Regions from separate parts of the Falsarthrobacter nasiphocae genome, predicted to be linked through region 2. Evidence: riboswitches for the same ligand, from Rfam matches in the RefSeq annotation. Region 2 holds a riboswitch; the other holds the start of a gene.
The links. Region 2 has a riboswitch for thiamine pyrophosphate ahead of thiM (hydroxyethylthiazole kinase). Riboswitches for the same ligand answer to the same signal wherever they lie in the genome.

Region 1: another riboswitch for thiamine pyrophosphate. It lies ahead of J2S35_RS06260 (ECF transporter S component); the one in region 2 lies ahead of thiM (hydroxyethylthiazole kinase).

Annotation. Positions count from the first base shown of each region.
Region 1 covers NZ_JAVDUI010000001.1:1,385,398-1,388,784, forward strand. Annotated here, with positions in the region: gene J2S35_RS06240 (Na+/H+ antiporter subunit E) at 1-296, shown strand, start outside; gene J2S35_RS06245 (monovalent cation/H+ antiporter complex subunit F) at 293-574, shown strand; gene mnhG (monovalent cation/H(+) antiporter subunit G) at 571-909, shown strand; gene J2S35_RS06255 (DUF4235 domain-containing protein) at 985-1,248, opposite strand; TPP riboswitch at 1,381-1,503, shown strand; gene J2S35_RS06260 (ECF transporter S component) at 1,551-2,177, shown strand; gene J2S35_RS06265 (ABC transporter ATP-binding protein) at 2,179-3,387, shown strand, end outside.
Region 2 covers NZ_JAVDUI010000001.1:434,233-437,619, reverse strand. Annotated here, with positions in the region: gene J2S35_RS01950 (UPF0182 family membrane protein) at 1-1,176, shown strand, start outside; tRNA gene J2S35_RS01945 (tRNA-Met) at 1,265-1,338, shown strand; gene J2S35_RS01940 (PH domain-containing protein) at 1,414-1,824, opposite strand; TPP riboswitch at 1,992-2,096, shown strand; gene thiM (hydroxyethylthiazole kinase) at 2,086-3,006, shown strand; gene thiD (bifunctional hydroxymethylpyrimidine kinase/phosphomethylpyrimidine kinase) at 3,003-3,387, shown strand, end outside.

The sequences.
Region 1 (3,387 bases), 950 kb from region 2:
TCTCCCATGCCCTGGCCATCGTCCCGGGCTCGATCGTCTGCGAAGTGGACCGCGACGCGGCCATCCTCTATGTCCACGTCCTGGGGGTCTCCACGGATGAGGCCGCGGACGACTTCATCCGCGAGGCCCACGAGACGGAGTACCGGATCCTCGACATCCTCGGCAGGCAGGACGAGCGGGAGCGCGCCGCGGCTCGCCGCCTCTCCGCACGGGGCCCCCACGGGCGCCAGCGCGCCCGCACTCACGACACGGTGAGCTCGTCTGGAGCGAGCGCCGCCCAGGGAGGCACCCGATGAGCTTTCTCCACTACTGCACCGTCCTCGCCGGGGCTCTGTTGAGCGTCGCTGCGCTGGCCTCGCTCGTGCGCATCCAGCGCGGGCCCCGCCTCCTGGACCGGGTCATCGCCGTGGACGTCCTCGTGACGGTGTTCGTCGGGGCGCTCTGCGTCTACATGACGACGTCCAAGGTCGCCGATCACCTGACGCTCCTCCTCGTCCTCTCGGTCGTGGCCTGGGTGGCGACGCTGTCCTTCTCGATCTTCCTCGCGTCCCGAAAGGAGAACGAGCGCTCATGATTGTCGACATTGTCGCGGGCGTCTTGCTTGTCGGCGGTGCCTTCTGGGCGCTGGCCGCCGCCGTCGGAATCCTCCGCTTCCCGTCTGACATGGCCCGGCTGCACGCCGCTTCCAAGCCGCAGGTCATCGGCCTGCTCATGATGCTCGTGGCCGTGGGGCTCACGATCGGCGACTGGCGCCTCGTGCCCTTCTTGGCCCTCGTCTGGGTGCTGCAGCTCGTGACCGTGCCCATCTCCGCGCACATCACGGCCCGCACGGCCCACCGGACGGCGAGCACCCCGTACCAGGATCTCGTCCGCGACGACCTGGCCGCCGAGCTGGATGAGGGCCGCTGACGCCCTGCCCCAGACACACGTGCGGCCGGCCCCCGAGGGGAGCCGGCCGCACCGTCAAGCGGGGGAGCGGGGTGCTTACGCGACCTCGGTCCGGGAGCGGTTGAAGCCCTTGAGGACCTTGTTCTGGCCCTTCTTGACGGCCTGGGTGATGACGGCGGACACCGTGGCGGAGACGACCGCGAACACGATGGCCTGGACGAAGGACTGGTCCACGTCCTCGCCCTTCTTGGGAGCCTTGTGTCCGGTGGTCTTCTCCCAGATGATGTCGACGACCTTGGCGCTCACGAAGCCTGCTCCGATGCTGGCGGCCGTGCCGAGAAGCTTGATGATGGGCTGCACGTTGACTCCTTGCGAGGTGGGGATGCGCGGCACAGTGCAGTGCCGCGTCAAGTGTCTGACCTCAGCATAGTCCGCCAGGCTGGGTGGCGTCTGCGGTATGGTGGAGGCGTGAGCGCGGGGTTTTCCGCGCGCGTCACACGACAGGGGAGCGCCGGCCGTCATGGCCAGAGACACAGGGCGCTGAGAGTGCATTCATGCAGACCCTCGAACCTGATCCGGTTAGTACCGGCGGCAGGGAGTCGAGTCATCTCGCCAGGCATGCCTGGACCCCTTCCATGCACATTTGTTGGAAGGACAAGTTCATGACCACCACACGCGGAACCACCTCGCAGGCCGCGTCGGCCCGTCGCGGCTGGACCACCATCGACATCGTCATCGCCGCCCTTGTCGCCGTGTTCGGCGGCGTCTTCTTCTGGGCGTGGAACGCGTTCTACGGCGTCATCAGCGGGGCATTCGCGGCCTTTCCCCCGATGGGCGGCCTCGTGATCGGCGCGTGGCTCCTCCCGGGTGTCCTGGGCGCGCTCATCGTCCGCAAGCCGGGCGCGGCCATTTTCTGCGAGGTCGTGGCGGCGGTCGGGGAGGCCCTCGTCGGCTCGCAGTGGGGCATGGCCGTCCTCCTCTCCGGCATCGTCCAGGGCCTGGGCGCGGAGCTCGCCTTCGCGGCCTTCCGCTACCGCCGCTTCACCCTGCCCGTCGCCATGCTCGCGGGCGCGGGGGCGGGCCTCTTCGGCACGTTCAACGACGCGTTCATCAGCGGCTACTACGCCGAGTGGGTCATCGCCTGGAAGCTCATCTACATGGTCTTCGGCATCATCTCGGGTGCCCTCGTCGCTGGCCTGGTCTCCTGGCTCATGACGCGCGGCGTGGCCGCCACGGGCGCGCTCTCGGGCCTCGCCTCGCGCAACGCGCACCGCGAGCCTGCGCTCTAGCGTGACGGACTCTCACCGCGGCGAGCCGGGGACCTCTGGCCGCCACACCGCCCCCGCCCCGCCCCCTGCTTCCTCCGGGGGCGCGGCGGGTGAGTCGGGCGGCCACCTCGTCGTCGTCGAGAACTATTCCGTTCTCCATGAAGGGGCTCCCGCGCCCTCCCTCGGGCCCGTCACCCTCCGTATCGCCCCGGGCGAGCGGGTCCTCCTGCTCGGCCCGTCCGGGTCCGGCAAGTCCACGCTCCTGGCCGCCCTCGCGGGGGTGCTCACCTCTGAGTCGGCGGACGACGGCGTCCAGGAGTCCGGGATCATCCGCCTCCGCGGGGCGCACCCGTCCGAGGCGAGGGGCACCGCCGGCCTCATGCACCAGGACCCTGAGTCCCAGGTGGTCATGGCCACCGTCGGGCGGGACGTGGCCTTCGGCCCCGAGAACCTCGGGGTGGACCCGGCCGAGATCAGGCGGCGCATCCCGGCGAGCCTCGAGGCCGTGGGCCTCGCGGGGATGGACCCGGACCGCTCCACGGGGCGCCTCTCGGGCGGGCAGAAGCAGCGCGTGGGCCTGGCGGGGCTGCTCGCCATGGAGCCCGAGCTGCTCCTCCTTGACGAGCCCACCGCCAACCTGGACCCTGAGGGCGCCCGGGACGTGGTTGCGGCCGTGGACGCGGTCTGCCGTGAGCGGGGCTCGGCGCTCGTCGTCGTGGAGCACAGGCTCGAGGACTGGGCCCGCATGACCGAGCGGGCCGTCGTCCTCGCGCCCGGCGGGGGCATCCTCGCGGACGGCCCCGTGGCTGAGGTGCTCGCCGAGGACTCGCCCATGCGGCCCGTGCTCCGCAAGGCGGGCGTCTGGCTGCCGGGGGAGACCCCGGACGTGCGCCCGCGGTCGGGGGCAGCGGTGCAGGGGGCCGACGTCGTCCTGCGCACCGTGGACCTCTCTGTCACGCGGGACCCCAAGCGGCGGTGGAGCATCCGCCGGGGCGAGTCCGGGCGGCGCGCCATCCAGGCAGGCCTGAACCTCGAGGTGAGGCGGGGCGAGGCCCTCGCGATCATGGGGGAGAACGGCGCGGGCAAGTCCACGCTGGCCCTGACTCTCGCCGGCCTCCTCGAGCCCCTCGCGGGCCGGGTCGAGGCGGGCATGGGCCCAGGCCGCCCGGGCACCGCCGGGAACCCCGGGCACCGGCAGACCCCCGGGAGCACCGCGCGGAGCGAGCCGTTC
Region 2 (3,387 bases):
GACGGGCGCGTCCAGTGGATCGTCGACGCTTACACGGTCTCTGACAAGTACCCGTACTCCACGCCGACGGAGCTCAGCTCCGCGACGACCGACACGAACACGAGCGCCGGGCGCCGCGAGGCCCTGCCCGCCAAGAAGGCCAACTACATGCGCAACTCCGTCAAGGCGACGGTCGACGCCTACGACGGCACGGTGCGCCTGTACTCCTGGGACGAGGACCCGATCCTGCGCGCCTGGAAGAGGATCTACCCGGGCGTGATCCGGGACCGCTCCGAGATGAGCGGCGGCCTCCTGTCTCACGTCCGCTATCCGCAGGACCAGTTCAAGGTCCAGCGTGAAATGCTCGGCCGCTATCACGTCACGGACGCCAATCGTCTCTTCAACAACGACGACGCCTGGGTTGTGCCGAACGACCCGACCTCGTCGGCGAAGGCCCTCCAGCCGCCTTACTACATGAGCTTGAAGATGCCGGGCGAGTCGGCGGCGTCCTTCGCCCTGACGACCCCGTTCATCTCGAGCAACCTGCGAAGCGGGCAGCAGCGCGACGTCATGTACGGCTTCCTCTCCGCGAACGGTGAGGCCGGCTCGACCCAGGGCAAGGTGGCCGAGGGGTACGGGCGGCTGACGCTGCTCGAGCTCCCGCGGGACACGGTTGTGCCAGGGCCGGGTCAGGCGCAGACGCGCTTCACGTCGAACCCGACCGTGAGCAAGGAGCTCAACCTGCTCAGCTCGGGCGCCTCCCAGGTCATCAACGGCAACCTGCTGTCCCTGCCCGCTGGCGACGGCATTCTCTACGTGCAGCCCGTCTACGTCCAGGCGAAGGAGGGCATCAAGATGCCGACCCTGCGCCGAGTCCTCGTGAACTTCGGAGAAGAGGTCGGGTTCGCACCCACGCTTGACGAGGCGCTCGACCAGATCTTCAAGGGATACGCGGCGAAGAGCGGAACGGGGTCCACCAGCACGCCTGCTGACAAGGACACGACGAAGCCGAACGCCTCCAAGCCCGCCTCAGACGAGCTGCGCCAGGCGCTCTCCAGCGCGAGCGAGGCGATGAAGCGCGGCCAGGACGCGCTCGCCAAGGGCGACTTCGCGGCCTACGGGACGGCCCAGGAGGACCTCAAGAAGGCCCTGGCCGCAGCCATCGCCGCCGAGGAGAAGGCGGCAAACACCAAGTAGCCTGACCCACCCCGCGTGTGACGTCGACCTCAGAGGCCCCCTTCGATTTGCCAAAGATGTCGCACTCGCGTAACGTTGAGTTTGTTGACGCGGGGTGGAGCAGTTCGGTAGCTCGCCGGGCTCATAACCCGGAGGTCGCAAGTTCAAATCTTGCCCCCGCCACTAAGAAACACGGGAAGCCCCCGGAACCAGGTTTGGTTCCGGGGGCTTCCCGCATGCGGGCTCGCACCGCGTCCCTCAGCCGGCCTTCGAGCGCAAGAGTCGCGCTGCCTCCTGGACCTTGCTCGCCGGCATCCTGATTCTCACCTCGCCGCCCGCGTACTCGGCCACCACCTCGCCGGTGAGCGCTCCCTGCTTCGTTCTCACCACCTGGACGCGGTCGTAGCGGAGCTCGCGCGTCCGCGAGCCCACCAGGCCAGCCTGGACAAGGATGACGCGGTCTGCGAGGAAAAAGGCAGCGGACTTGCTGCTTCCGCAGAAGAGCATCACGGGCTCGTCGAAGAGCTCTTGTGTTCCCGCGGCGACGACGGCCGGCCGGGCACGCTCCACCTCCGGAGAATAGGTGCCAAGCCGCCAGTAGTGGGGTTTGATCACGGCAACAATGTGCGGATTCGTGAGGTGGGTGTGCAGAGGGGAGAAGATGCCCATCGACCATTCCTTGACACGCTTGCGACCGGACTCCGGGGTGGAGGCGCGGACGCAACGATCACGGGGCGGTGCAGGGTTCGCTCCGCGGGGTGGTCATCCGGGCCTGCGCCTTCTGATCTGAATGGTATCGCGCGCCTCGGCGGTCACGGCCCCGGTGCTAACCTGAGAAAAGTGACACGGGGTGCCAGCGCGCCGATCCGCCGCTGGCTGAGAGCAGACCCGTCGAACCTGATCTAGGTAGAACTAGCGAAGGGATGTCCCATGGCTTCACCACAGCCTCCCAACGGCGCGAGCGCTGTCTCCGCCCACCCCGCAGAGGCCGCCCAGACCGGTCCGGCCTCCCAGACCGGTCCGGCCTCCCAGCCCGGTCCGGCCTCCCAGCCCGGCCACCCCTCCCAGCCCGGCCCGATCGACGCGGCTGGAGCCCTGACCGCGCTGCGCCAGCGCCACCCGCTCGTGCAGTGCATCACGAACGCCGTGGTCACGAACTACACGGCCAACGTCCTCCTCGCCCTCGGAGCCTCGCCAGCCATGTGCGACATCCCCGGTGAGGCGGGCGGGTTCGCGGCCATGGCTGACGGCGTCCTCGTCAACCTCGGCACACCGACCCGCGAGCAGCGGGAGGCAGCCCTCGAAGCAGCCCAGCAGGAGACGCCTTGGGTGCTCGACCCGGTGGCGGTCGGCGCGCTCCCAGTCCGCACGGCCCTCGCCTTCGAGCTGCTCGAGGCCTGCCCGGCCATCATCCGCGGCAACGCTTCCGAGATCCTCGTCATGGCGGGGGAGGGAGAGGGCGGGCGCGGTGTCGACGCCACGGCGGAGTCGGCGGACGCCCTGGAGGCCGCGAGGGCGCTGGCCAAGCGCCGCGGCCTCGTCGTCGCCGTCTCTGGGGAGACTGACTTCATCACCGATGGGACGCGCCTCATCACGGTGACCGGCGGAAGCGAGCTGCTGACGCGCATGACAGGCGGAGGCTGCTCGCTCGGCGCCGTCATGGCCGCGTTCGCGGGGGTCACGGGCCCCCTCGAGGCGGCGTCGGCTGCCTCGGCGCTCTATGCCGTGGCGTCGGAGCGGGCGGCGGCAGCGAGCGAGGGGCCGGGCTCGTTCGCGATGCGGTTCATCGACGAGCTCGCCCGCGTGACCCCGGAGGACCTGAACAACCGCATCACGGAGGTGACGGCATGAGCCAGACCAACGAGACCACGCCGGCCGCCGCGCCAGCTTCCGCAGACGCGCGCCCGGGGGACACGCCCCAGGCTCTCGCCCGCGAGACGGACCTGGCACGGGCCCTGGCCGCCGCAACTGACCGGGTGCCCCGCGTCCTGAGCATTGCCGGAACGGATCCCACGGGCGGCGCTGGGCTCCAGGCGGATCTCAAGTCCTTCGCCGCCATGGGGGCGTACGGCATGGGCGTCGTGACCGCGCTCGTCGCGCAGAACACGCAGGGCGTCCGCGGCGTCCACACCCCGCCGCAGTCCTTCCTCGAGGAGCAGCTGTGCAGCGTGTCGGACGACGTCGAGATCGACGCAGTCAAAATCGGCATGCTCGGCTCGGCCGACACCGTCG